Regions from separate parts of the Proteiniclasticum sp. C24MP genome, predicted to be linked through region 2. Evidence: predicted binding sites of a transcription regulator. Region 2 holds the regulator's gene; each other region holds the start of a gene.
The links. The regulator Rex, encoded in region 2, represses fermentation and respiration genes when NADH is low (regulators of the CRP and FNR family bind a similar motif). The targets are predictions, from matches to a motif close to ATTGTTAANNNNTTAACAAT.
Positions count from the first base shown of each region.

Region 1: hypB (hydrogenase nickel incorporation protein HypB) is a predicted target of Rex. The motif match lies at 1,999-2,018, and genes of this name have one in related genera.
Region 3: ACHAL6_RS06995 (NAD(P)H-dependent oxidoreductase subunit E) is a predicted target of Rex. The motif match lies at 1,999-2,018, and genes of this name have one in related genera.

Region 1 is NZ_JBINJW010000020.1:29,859-34,142, forward strand. It holds gene ACHAL6_RS11990 (FAD-dependent oxidoreductase) at 1-960, opposite strand, end outside; gene ACHAL6_RS11995 (helix-turn-helix domain-containing protein) at 977-1,966, opposite strand; gene hypB (hydrogenase nickel incorporation protein HypB) at 2,227-2,892, shown strand; gene ACHAL6_RS12005 (FAD-dependent oxidoreductase) at 2,892-4,284, shown strand, end outside.
Region 2 is NZ_JBINJW010000005.1:25,052-29,335, forward strand. It holds gene ACHAL6_RS05735 (DUF3795 domain-containing protein) at 1-493, shown strand, start outside; gene ACHAL6_RS05740 (redox-sensing transcriptional repressor Rex) at 833-1,468, shown strand; gene ACHAL6_RS05745 (sulfide/dihydroorotate dehydrogenase-like FAD/NAD-binding protein) at 1,615-2,520, shown strand; gene gltA (NADPH-dependent glutamate synthase) at 2,507-3,901, shown strand; gene ACHAL6_RS05755 (DNA-3-methyladenine glycosylase family protein) at 3,916-4,284, shown strand, end outside.
Region 3 is NZ_JBINJW010000006.1:122,341-126,624, reverse strand. It holds gene ACHAL6_RS07000 (ABC-F family ATP-binding cassette domain-containing protein) at 151-1,749, opposite strand; gene ACHAL6_RS06995 (NAD(P)H-dependent oxidoreductase subunit E) at 2,081-2,584, shown strand; gene ACHAL6_RS06990 (NADH-ubiquinone oxidoreductase-F iron-sulfur binding region domain-containing protein) at 2,590-4,284, shown strand, end outside.

The DNA.
Region 1 (4,284 bases), on a different contig from region 2:
GATCAGCGCATCATGAAGATTCCCGTAGGCATAGGCCACAATCACGGTCTTATCTTTCTCTTTATGAGTATGAAAGAACTGAATCCGTTCTTTTTCATCGAAGTTGCACCGGTAGTAGGTGGTGGCGATGTTTCGATCTGCCACTTCATAGGCACAGCTCACATAGGGATTGCACTCCAGTTTATTCATGAAGTCGCTGAGAAAACCGTCTTTCAGGATGTCAGGCGGAAGCATTGCCGCAAGAAGCACTTTGTCATAGTCCGTCTCCTCATAGGCAGTGGTGATCTTTACTTTTCCGTTCCCGGGCAGAATCTCTCTGACATCCGCATTGTAGCGGATGTCACTGATCTGCTCGCTGAGTTTTCGGATGATCTCTGATACCCCCTCATTTATGAAGAGGAGCTTGTCTCCCCTGATGAAGGAATGGATGGTGGTAAGATTCAGTATGTTGAAAGCGTAATATGCCATGATTTCTTCACTGTTTCCGAAGCCGTAGGAAGAAAGATAGGGCGTCATGACCGCGCTTATGTACTTCAGGTTATGATTTCTAAGAAATTCCCCCAGAGGAATCATCAGCTCTTTCGATATGAAATAATCCGTGCTTTCTGCTGGGATGAAGTAGGACGCCAGGATGCTTTTCAGCCGCTCAAGCTCTTCCAGAAGCAGTGGAACCTCCATAGGGGAAAGGTGTTCTGTCTTCTGATGGTTCTCATCCAGGAAATGACGATAGGTGAACCGCTCTGTATAAGGAACATTCAGGGAAAGGAGCAGCTCCTGGATCGATTCGCTGAAACAGAAAGCGGTACCCATCTCCACAGGGAGGGCTTTCTGTTTTACTGTCTGACAGTGTCCACCAAGGCTGGCTTCCTTTTCATAGACTGTCACACTGATTCCTTTCTTCTCCAGAAGATAGGCAGCTGTAAGGCCGCTGAATCCTCCTCCGATGATGGCTACATGCATACTCGTTTACCTCCCCTTAATAGATCCGGTCAATGTAGGCCCAAAGTGGCAGAATCCGGCTGCTGCCTGTGACATGACTGTGATATTCCGTGGGCGACATCACAAGCCCTTCATAGCTTATTTTCAGTTGAATGTTGTAGCTTCTGATTCTTCTCTGCAGATGGAGCTTGATCTGGTCAAGGGGTTCATCTGAAAGAAAGAGCGGCATCATGGAAGCCAGACATACTCTGTAATACTCATTTTTAAGCGTCTTGAAATCCGAATTCAGAAGATCATCCTCTTCCAGAAAGAAAAGCGTCATATCAAATCCGCTGGACTGGAGTATTTCATGAATTCCGCTTGAGAAGTCATGGCGGTTCTTTTCGTACAGCGCCTTTCCTTCAGAAAAGCAAAGATACTTTGGACGGAGATCCAGGCTGTGGGCCACAGGAACTGCAGCTGCGGTGAGAAGATCGATGAAACAGGAGACGGAAAGTTCAGTGTATAATCTTGTGCAGGCGATTCTGCTTTTATAATCCATGAGTGTATAAGCATAGACCATGCCGGTCTCCTTGTGGCTGGCGCAGGGTGTCAGAAAGAATAGAAGACACTCACCGCTTTTCAGTGAATGAAGAGGGGGCAGACTGAAAAGAAGCGGACCGGATTTCTTCTTCGCGAAGCGCAAGCGTTTTTCTCTGGTGGAGAGTCCATGTCTTCTCATGATGTTATAGACACAGGATTCACTGATCTTCTTTCCGTAGTCCTCCAGAAGGTAGCAGATTTCTCTTGGTCCATAGGAAGGGTAGCTTCTGATGAGGCCAAGAACCTGATCTGATGTCTCTTCATCGGTGAGGTTGGCGGGAGCCTTGGCCATTCTGCCTGTCTGAAGACCTTTCATGCCGTTAGCTTTATAGCGGCTAAGCCATCGGTAATAGAGCGTTCTTGATATGCCGTATGTGCGGCATGTGAGAGAAACGCCTTCCTTCTGACCTTCTGTGAGAATTTCGTATTTCTTCTTTGCATCCATTTTCATCACCTGCCATTTCTTATCATGCGAATATAATTAAAATTTTAACATACAGGTGTAGGTATTACAATTGATGAAAAATATTTTACTTTGGCAAACTGTTTACATCTCCCTCTGGAGCGGCCTGATGAAAGAAACAGAGAGAGGGTGTACACACTTCGCTAAAGTATTTTTTGTGTTAAATTTCAGACAATCCGCTCTATTGTGGCACCTGAAAGGCATTGATATAATCAACCTGAAATAAGGATAGGGGTGAGTTTATGAATGAACTGAAAGTGTTCTCCATCAGGAAGAATATTCATGAAGACAATAAGATGGTGGCGGATGAAACAAGAGCGGCGCTTCGGGAGAAGAAGGCATACATGATCAATGTCATGTCTTCACCAGGCAGCGGAAAGACCACTACACTGGTTGCAACCATAAAGGCGCTGAAAGACGAGATGAACATCGGTGTCATCGAAGCGGATGTGGATTCCGATGTGGATGCAAGAACCGTTCAGAATGCCGGAGCAAAGGCGGTGCAGATGCATACAGGGGGCTTATGCCACATTGATGCCACCATGGCCAGGGCAGGCGTAGATGAAATCGGCATAGAAGATCTGGATCTGCTGTTTCTGGAGAACATAGGGAATCTCATCTGTCCGGTGGGATACGATACGGGGGCCATGAGAAACATCGCCATTCTGAGCGTACCAGAAGGGGATGACAAGCCGCTGAAGTATCCTATGATCTTCGCCAAGGTGGATGCGCTGCTCATCAGCAAAATCGATACCATGCCCTATTTCGACTTCGATCTGTCCGTGCTGGAGACAAGGGTGCGGGAACTGAATCCGGATATCAGGATCTTTCCCATCTCATCAAAGACCGGTGAAGGCATAAAGGAATGGACAACCTGGGTGAAGCAGCAGATGAAAGGAGAAAACTGATGACGAAAAAGACGGAAAAGACAAACTTCAACAAATCAGAACGGTTCCAGTTCGCCCTGAACTGGGCGGATGTGGACGGCAGAGCCTACAGACAGGAAATACTGGATCTGGCCAACAAAATCGGTAGAACCAAAGCGGGAACCAGCCGCGAGGCCATTCCCTTCGGACCGGAGTACTATGCCCTGGCATCGATTCTGACGCCGTTTCAGGCGGAAGTGGCCATGCATGTGTCCTTCAGGGAGAAAAAGAGTGCGCAGGACATTGCAGCCTCCTGCGGGCACCCCCTCGAGAACGTGAAGGAAGCGCTGAAGCATCTGGCCTGGACCGGTGTCACGTTCTGGAATACGGTGGATGGAACCGATGTTTACTGGCATGATATTTTTGTTCCTGGACATCTGGAAATGATCAACAACAACAGGGAGATCGTGGCAAAGCATCCGGAAGTTGCAGAAGCATTCTACTACTTCGGCAGTAAAAAAGGACCCATGGCTGCAGGCATCATGCCTGTGGGGGGTGGACCCATGAGAGTGGTGCCCATCGAACGCTCCATAGACGGAAACACGAAAAGAGCCACCTATGAGGAAATCTCCAGGTATCTGGAGGAAGCCCATATGTTTTCCGTATCGGACTGCTCCTGCAGAACTTCCCGTGAAGCCATGCATGAGGGCTGCGGACATCTGAAAGAAGACATGTGCATTCAGCTGGACCATGCGGCGGAGTACTACATCAAGACAGGACGAGGGCGGGAAATCACCAGGGAAGAGGCTTTTGAGATCATCCGAAAAGCGGAGGACAACGGACTCATGCATTCTCTGCCGAACCTTGATTCTCCAGGGCATACCCATGCCATCTGCAACTGCTGCGGATGCGGATGCTATGCCATGAGACTGGCCAATGAGTACCTGAACAACGACATCGTCAGGTCCAATTACAGATCCGTCATCGATGAAAGCAGATGTGTAGCCTGCGGAGAATGCGTGGATGTCTGTCCGACAAACGCACTGCGTCTGGGACAGAAGCTTTGTTCCAAGACACCGATTGATGAAGTGATCACAAAAGTGACCCCGAGAAACACCGAATGGAAGGAAGACAAGTGGAACAGTGATTACAGAATCAACCGGAAAAACACACTGGATTCAGGGACTGCACCCTGCATCACCAAATGTCCAGCCCATATTCCTGTACAGGGGTACATCAAGCTGGCTTCACAGGGGAAATACACCGAAGCGCTGGAGCTCATCAAAAAGCACAATCCTCTGCCTGCGGTGTGCGGACGCATCTGTCCGAGACTCTGTGAGGAGGACTGCACAAGAGGGGACTTCGATGAGGCGGTGGCCGTGGATGACATCAAGAAGTTCATCGCGGAAAAGGATCTAAGCGCTGACACGAGAT
Region 2 (4,284 bases):
CGGAGGATACTGTCCTGGATGTGGTGGTGGAGAAGGGAACCAGGCCTGTGCCATCGCCCGGTGCAGCTTGAACCATGGGGGTGTGGCGTACTGCATCGACTGTGAAGCGTATCCTTGCGAGAAGTATCAGGGCATTGAGCTTGTGGATTCCTTCATTCTGCATCGGAATCAGAGGAAGGACCTTGAGAAGATGAAGACCATTGGGCTGGATGCTTATCAGAAGGAGCTTCATGAAAAGATGGAGCTGCTTTCCCGTCTTCTTTCCGACTACAATGACGGCAGGCGCAAGAGCTTCTACTGTCTTTCTGTGAATCTTCTGGAGATGAACGACCTTGAAGACGTTATGAAGCAGATCGAAGAGAAGACAGGAGAAATGGAGCTGTCAGGCAAGGAAAAGGCGAAGACTGCAGTGGAAGCCTTTGAAAGAAAAGCCCGCAGCAGAGGTATTCTGCTGCGGCTCAACCGGAAAAAGCAGACGCAGGCGGAGATCTGAAAACTGAAAAACAGAAAGGATGCCTTGAAAGCAGAGAAACCATCTGAAGAGATGGTTTCTTCTGCTTTGGGAAATTATTACCACTATGTATCAGTAAAGGGATGTGCAAGGTGAAATATTAACAATAAGAGAAAACATTGACTTCAGTATTTCTTATTATTGATTGTGTCATAGGTATTTTACTGTAATTATGGAAAAATCAGTGGGTAAATTGTTCAGGTTTCTAACAATCTCATAATTTTTTCTGAAAAATGGAATTTCCTTGATAAAAACCTACACAAGTTATTCTTTTTTATGGTATTATATTGTTAGAAATTTAATTAACGATGAGGTGCAATGATGGATAAGAAAAAAGACATTTCCATGGCTGTCATCAAAAGACTGCCAAAATATTACAGACATCTTGCTGAGCTTCTGAGAAATGATGTGGATCGTGTTTCTTCCAAGGAACTAAGTGAAAAGATCGGCTTCACGGCTTCTCAGATCAGACAGGATTTCAACTGCTTTGGTGGCTTCGGTCAGCAGGGTTATGGATACAACGTAAAGGAACTATATAATGAGATCTCTCACATTCTAGGACTGGACAAAAAGTACACCACCGTGATCATCGGTGCCGGTAACATCGGACAGGCCATTGCCAATTATTCAAGATTCGACAAGTTCGGATTTGACCTGAAGGCGATCTTTGATGTGAACCCTAAGCTCATCGGCATGAGAATCAAGGATGTGGAGATATCTGATCTGGATCAGATGGAATCTTTCCTAGGAGAGAACAAGGTGGATATCGGAATCATCTGCGTTCCACAGGCACAGGCGCAGAAAGTGGCGGATCTTCTGGTTGAAAATGGTGTAAAGGGAATATGGAACTTTGCTCCCCTGGATATCCAGGTGCCGGAAAATGTATCCATTGAGAATGTGCATTTGAGTGAAAGTCTGCTGACACTTGTCTATCTCATGAATGACCTGGATAAATAGAGTAATTCACGCAAGGAGACCTGAATAAGGTCTCCTTTCCATTACCTTAAATTCCAGTGGTATCGGTTGAAATAATCCATGAGAATCCGTATACTTATATGGTGATTGAAATAAGTCTTTGAGGCTTAAAGTATTGGGGGAAACAGATGTATAAAATAACGCGTAAAAGGGAACTGGTTGAAAACATATTCCTGATGGATATTGAAGCAAGGCGTGTGGCGAAGTCTGCACTGCCTGGACAGTTTGTCATCATCAAGGTGGATGAGTGGGGAGAAAGAGTCCCACTGACCATCTGCGATTACAGCAGAGAAGAGGGAACTGTGACCATCGTCTTCCAGACGCTGGGCGCTTCCACGAAGAAGCTGGCAGCCCTTTCGGAGGGAGATGAAATCAGAGATTTCGTCGGACCCTTGGGCAATCCTTCCGAGGTGGTCACCGATGAGAAAGAGCATCTTCTGAAGAGGAAGATTGTCTTTGTGGCCGGTGGTGTAGGTACAGCACCGGTCTATCCGCAGGTGAAGATGCTGAAGGAGAAAGGCATCGATGTGGATGTGATCATCGGTACGCGATCAGAAAAGACACTGATCATGGAAGAAGAATTTAAAGAAGTGGCAAAGAACCTGTATGTATGTACGGATGATGGAAGCTACGGATTTCATGGTCTTGTGACAGACAAGCTGAAAGAGCTCATGGAGGTGGAAAAGAAGGAATACGATCTTTGCATCGCCATCGGTCCTATGATCATGATGAAGTTTGTATCACAGCTCACGAAAAACTACGACCTGGAAACCATTGTATCGCTGAATCCCATCATGGTGGATGGAACAGGCATGTGCGGAGCCTGCAGAGTCACAGTGGGAGATGAGGTGAAATTCGCCTGTGTGGACGGACCGGAATTCAATGCGCATCTCATAAACTTCGATGAGGCCATGAGGCGCCAGAGCATGTACAAGACGGTGGAAGGAAAGAAGAACATCATCATGGAGCAGAAGGCGGTTCATGAGCATTCACAGCTGTGCGATTTGGGGGAAATACTGCATGAAGAAAAATAGAGTGCCGGTGAGAGAACAGAAACCGGAAGAGAGAATAAGAAATTTCAAGGAAGTTAGCTATGGGTATGATCTGGAGGAAGCTGTTCTTGAGGCGGAAAGATGCATCCAGTGCAGAAATCCCAGATGTGTGGGCGCCTGCCCGGTGGCCATCGACATTCCGAAATTCATACTGGAGCTGAGAAGCGGCGACATCAGGAGTGCCAGAGACACCATCGGGGAGGCAAGCAATCTGCCTGCGGTCTGCGGAAGAGTCTGCCCTCAGGAAGAACAGTGCGAGGGAAGCTGCATTGTGGGGATCAAGGGAGAACCGGTGAACATCGGTAAGCTGGAGCGCTTCGTGGCAGACTGGGCCATGGAAAACAACTACAGGAACACGGACAGACTGCCTGGAAACGGCAGAAAAGTGGCTGTGGTTGGCAGCGGTCCTGCAGGGCTTACCTGTGCAGGAGACCTGGCGAAACTTGGTTATGAAGTGACGATTTTTGAAGCGCTTCACGAGCCTGGCGGCGTTCTTGTCTACGGCATTCCTGAGTTTCGACTGCCGAAGGAAGGCGTTGTAAGAGAAGAGATCAGTCTGCTGAAGGATCTGGGCGTGAAGATCGAGACCAATGTCATCGTCGGACGAACAGTGACCATTGACAGTCTCATCGAGGATGAGAATTTCGAAGGAATCTTCATCGGTTCCGGAGCAGGTCTGCCCATGTTCATGGGCATCAAGGGAGAAAACGCCAATGGCGTCATGTCTGCCAATGAGTATCTGACCCGTGCCAATCTCATGAAGGCATTCAGAAGTGATTACGATACCCCCATCAGTCATGGAAAGAAAGTTGCTGTGGTGGGTGCGGGCAATGTAGCCATGGATGCGGCAAGAACTGCCGTAAGACTGGGTGCGGAGTCTCGAATCGTCTATAGAAGATCGGAGAAGGAAATCCCGGCAAGGGCGGAAGAGGTGCATCATGCCATCGAAGAGGGGGTCATCATGAACCTTCTGACCAATCCCAAGGAGATTCTTGTGGATGAGAAGGGCTTTGTGAAGGGCATGATCTGTGTGAAGATGCAGCTGGGTGAACCGGATGATTCCGGAAGAAGAAGACCTGTGGAGATTACAGGAAGTGAGTTTGTCATTGACTGCGACAGTGTCATCATGAGCCTAGGAACATCACCGAATCCGCTCATCGCATCCACCACAAAGGGAATCGACACCAACAGAAGAGGATGCATCATCATCAATGAGGAAAGCGGTGAGACCACTCTTAGAGGAATCTTTGCCGGTGGAGATGCTGTAACAGGTTCCGCTACAGTGATTCTTGCCATGAGTGCAGGAAAGAAAGCGGCGAAGGGCATTCATGCCTATCTGGAGAACAAGGGGAAGGCAGACTAAGGAAAGAGGAAGAGATGGACTATAAAGCAGTGGAAATACTGGAGAATGAAATCAGACTGAGGAATGTGAAGAATTTTCATCCGAAGCACATCTTCGAATGCGGACAGTGCTTCCGGTGGAACAGAATAGATGCGGATGATGAGACCAGATTTCAGGGGATAGTCCATGGTAAAGTCATAAGCGTATCTCTGAGAGATACGGATGTGCATCTGGAGAATGTGAACATCGATGAGTTCAATGGTTTCTTCAGAGAGTACTTTGATCTGGGAAGAGAGTATGAAGAGGTGAAGAAGGAGCTTCGCAAGGATCCGCTTCTGAAAGAAGCGGTGAAATTCGGATATGGAATCAGAGTGCTCAATCAGGAACCCTTTGAGACGCTGATC
Region 3 (4,284 bases), on a different contig from region 2:
GACATTATCATCTCAACTATACCTATTCTTTTTCTAATATAACGCTTTTCTGTAAACATTTCCATAGGTACCGTGATTATATTTCTTTCATTATAAATAATATGCTGCCTGGCAAAAACCCCGAATGCATATGCATTCGGGGTTACCTCTTTATGAAACTTTTCTTTCTTCCCTGTTTTCGATATATTCATCGAAACTGCAGAGTTTATCAAAGAAGCTCTCTGGAGTGACTTCAATGACACGGTTGGCTACTGTCTGGCTGAACTGATGGTCATGACTTGAAAAGAGCAGCACTCCTTTGAAATCGATGAGCCCGTTATTGACAGCAGTAATGGACTCCAGGTCCAGATGATTCGTTGGCTGATCGACAATCAGAAGATTTGCTGTTGAAAGCATCAGCTTTGAAAGCATACATCTCACTCTTTCTCCACCAGAAAGCACATTGGCTTCTTTCAGAGCCTCTTCTCCTGAAAACAGCATTCTGCCCAGGAATCCTCGCAAATAACTTTCGCTTTTCTCTTCAGAGTACTGTCTCATCCAGTCCACAAGGTTGAGACTGATATCGTTGAAGTACTTACCATTGTCCCTAGGAAAATATCCTTTGGTGATGGTCACTCCATATCTGTAGGAACCGCTGTCTGGTTCCATTTCCCCTGCCAGGATCTTGAAGAGTGTACTTACTGAAATATCATTTCCAGCAAATGCGATTTTATCTTCTCTGCCGACAATGAAAGATACATTGTCCAGCACTTTTACTCCATCTATGGATTTTGTAAGGTTTTCCACGATGAGGATATCATTCCCTGGTTCTCTTTCAGGTTTGAATCCTACGAAGGGATATCTTCTGTTTGATACTGCTATATCATCCAAAGTAATCTTATCCAGCAGCTTCTTCCTTGAAGTAGCCTGCTTCGATTTTGACGCATTTGCGGAGAATCTGGTGATGAAGCTCTGAAGATCTCTGATCTTCTCTTCCTTCTTCTTGTTTGAATCCTTCATGAGCTGAGCCATAAGCTGACTTGACTCATACCAGAAATCGTAATTCCCCATGTAGATCTTGATCTTGCCGTAATCCACATCACAGATATGTGTACAGATCATATTAAGAAAATGTCTGTCATGAGATACTACAATGACAGTGCCTTCAAAATCCGCAAGATAGTTTTCAAGCCATGTGATGGATGGCAGATCCAGATCATTTGTAGGCTCATCCAGAATCAGTACGTCGGGCTTGCCAAACAATGCCTGAGCAAGCAGCACCTTGATTTTCTCAGCACTTTCCAGTTCGCTCAGAATTCTGTCGTGCTTGTCGGTATCCACACCAAGGCCTAATAGAAGAGATGCCGCTTCGGCTTCCGCTTCCCACCCGTTCAGCTCAGCAAACTCGCCTTCCAGTATAGATGCTCTTATTCCATCTTCATCGGAAAAATCCTCTTTGCTGTATATTTCATCTTTTTCCTTCATAATCTGGTACAACCTGTCATTACCCTTGATGACTGTATCTATGACCTTCTCCTGGTCAAACTGGAAATGGTCCTGCTTCAGCACAGACATTCTCATGTCTTTACCTAATGACACATCTCCTGTGTTCGGTTCAATTTCACCGGACAGTATTTTCAGAAAGGTTGATTTACCAGCACCGTTGGCGCCAATTACACCATAGCAGTTGCCTGATGTGAATTTGATATTCACATCGTCGAACAGTTTTCTTCCACCATATCTCAGACTTACATTGTTTACATTTAGCATTGAATTTATTCACTCCATATTACTTTATTTTCATCATTGCATTCATCCATGAATTTTCTTTCACACAAATTATGATTATACCATGAAACTCAGCATAAATACATCTTCTTTACAATCTTTTTAAACTTCGCGCAACTTCTTTCCAGCTTGCGATTATTCAGCAGTCCAAACAGCGCAAATCAGATGAAAACTCTGTTCTGTCCATCAGATTCTTAATAAGAATCACGAAAAGTTTGCATTTGATAAATATTTGTTAAAATATTGACATATTTTACTCTTATTGCTACAACTGAATTAAGAAATTTTCTGAATTTTCAACGGAGGTGAAATAATGGAAAAAGAAATCAATCTGGTTGAACCTGTAAATCTTTCTGAAGATAAGCTTGCACTGCTGGAGACGTATATCAAAAGTCTGGAGGATCAGGAAGGTATGCTGATTCATATTCTCCATCGGGCTCAGCACATCTTTGGGTATCTTCCCCCTGAACTGCAGCTGTATATCGCACGTTCCATTGGTATTCCGGCTTCCAAAGTCTACGGCGTAGTCAGTTTCTATTCCTACTTCACTCAGACGAAGCGTGGTCAGCACACAGTAAGCGTCTGCATGGGTACCGCCTGTTTTGTAAAGGGAGCTGACCAGATCAAAGAAGCGTTGAAGAAGGAACTGAAGGTAGGTATGGATGAGACCACTGCTGATGAACTGTTCACCCTGAAGGAAATACGCTGCATCGGAGCATGCGGGCTTGCGCCTGCAGTCATGGTCGATGATAAAGTCTATGGTCATATGAATGAAGATAATATTAAAACTGTCATAAGCAGTTACAAAGGTGTGTGATTTCTATGATAAAGGATCGGAATGAGCTTCATGAAATCAAAGAAATGCAGAAGGAAATGAGACTGCTTCGCCAGATCGGCGGAGGTAAATCACAGCGCATTGAACTTCTGGTAGGTCTTGCCACATGCGGAATTGCCGCAGGCGGTAATGATATATACGAAGAACTGGAAACCATGATCAGCGACATGAATCTGCATCATGTCGATCTGGTGAAAGTCGGCTGCATCGGTTCCTGCTACTGTGAACCTACTGTACAAGTCAATGTACCTGGACATGTTCCTGTATACTACGGATATGTCGACAGGGAAACCGCTGCAAGAATTCTTGACGAACATATTCTCCACGGAAAAATACTGGAAGATAAAGTGGTTCCCATGTCGTTCAACAGAACAGACCCTTCCGGTGCGAAGAAAAAACAGTTTCGAATCGCCCTCAAAAACTGCGGTAATATCGATCCGGAGAAAATAACAGAGTACATCGCCTTCGACGGCTATGAAGCCCTGGCGAAAGTTCTCACTGAAATGACACCTCTGGATGTAATCCGCATCCTCAAAGACAGTGGTCTTCGAGGCCGAGGTGGTGGCGGTTTTCCAACTGGACTGAAATGGCAGGCTACAAACCATCAGAAAAGCGTTCAGAAATATATGATCTGTAATGCGGATGAAGGAGATCCGGGTGCTTACATGGACCGTTCCCTGCTTGAAGGTGATCCTCATAGCGTTCTTGAAGGATTAATCATCGGTGGATACGCCACTGGTGCGAATCAGGGCATCATCTATATCAGAGCTGAATATCCTCTTGCCATCGCTCGTCTGAATACCGCCATAAGTCAGGCAAGAGAATACGGCTTCTTAGGTAGGAACATCTTTGACAGTGGTTTTGATTTCGAACTTGAAATCAGACTTGGTGCAGGGGCATTTGTTTGTGGCGAAGAAACCGCGCTGATACACTCTGTAGAAGGAAAAAGAGGGGAACCTACAAAGAAACCTCCCTACCCTTCTGAAGAAGGATATCTCAAAAAACCTACCACAGTGAACAATGTCGAAACACTGGCCAATGTCCCTGAAATCATCAATAAAGGAGCTGAATGGTTCTCCAGTATCGGGTCTAAGAATTCCAAGGGCACAAAAGTATTTGCACTGGTCGGAAAAGTCAACAACGTCGGGCTTGTGGAAGTGCCTATGGGCACTACACTCAGAGAAATCATCTATGAGATCGGTGGCGGCATAACAGACAACAAAGCCTTTAAAGCGGTTCAGACCGGCGGTCCTTCAGGTGGCGTGATTTCTTCCGAGTATCTGGATACCCCTATAGAATATGAAACGCTTCGCGCCCTTGGAACCATGATGGGTTCCGGAGGAATGATCGTCATGGATGAAGACAACTGTATGGTTGATATCGCAAGGTTCTACCTTCAATTCACCATGGACGAATCCTGTGGTAAATGCACCCCTTGCCGTATCGGAACAAAGCGGCTATACGAACTGCTCGACAGCATTACAAAAGGCAAGGCCGCTCCCAATGTTCTTGAGCAGCTGGATATGCTTGGCAACAATATCAGAAACTCCGCTCTTTGCGGATTAGGTCAGACCGCGCCCAATCCTGTTCTCAGTACGATGAAATATTTCTCTGAAGAATACAGGATGCATGTGGAAGAGAAAACGTGCCCTACTGGTGTCTGTAAAGGTCTCTTCAGATAC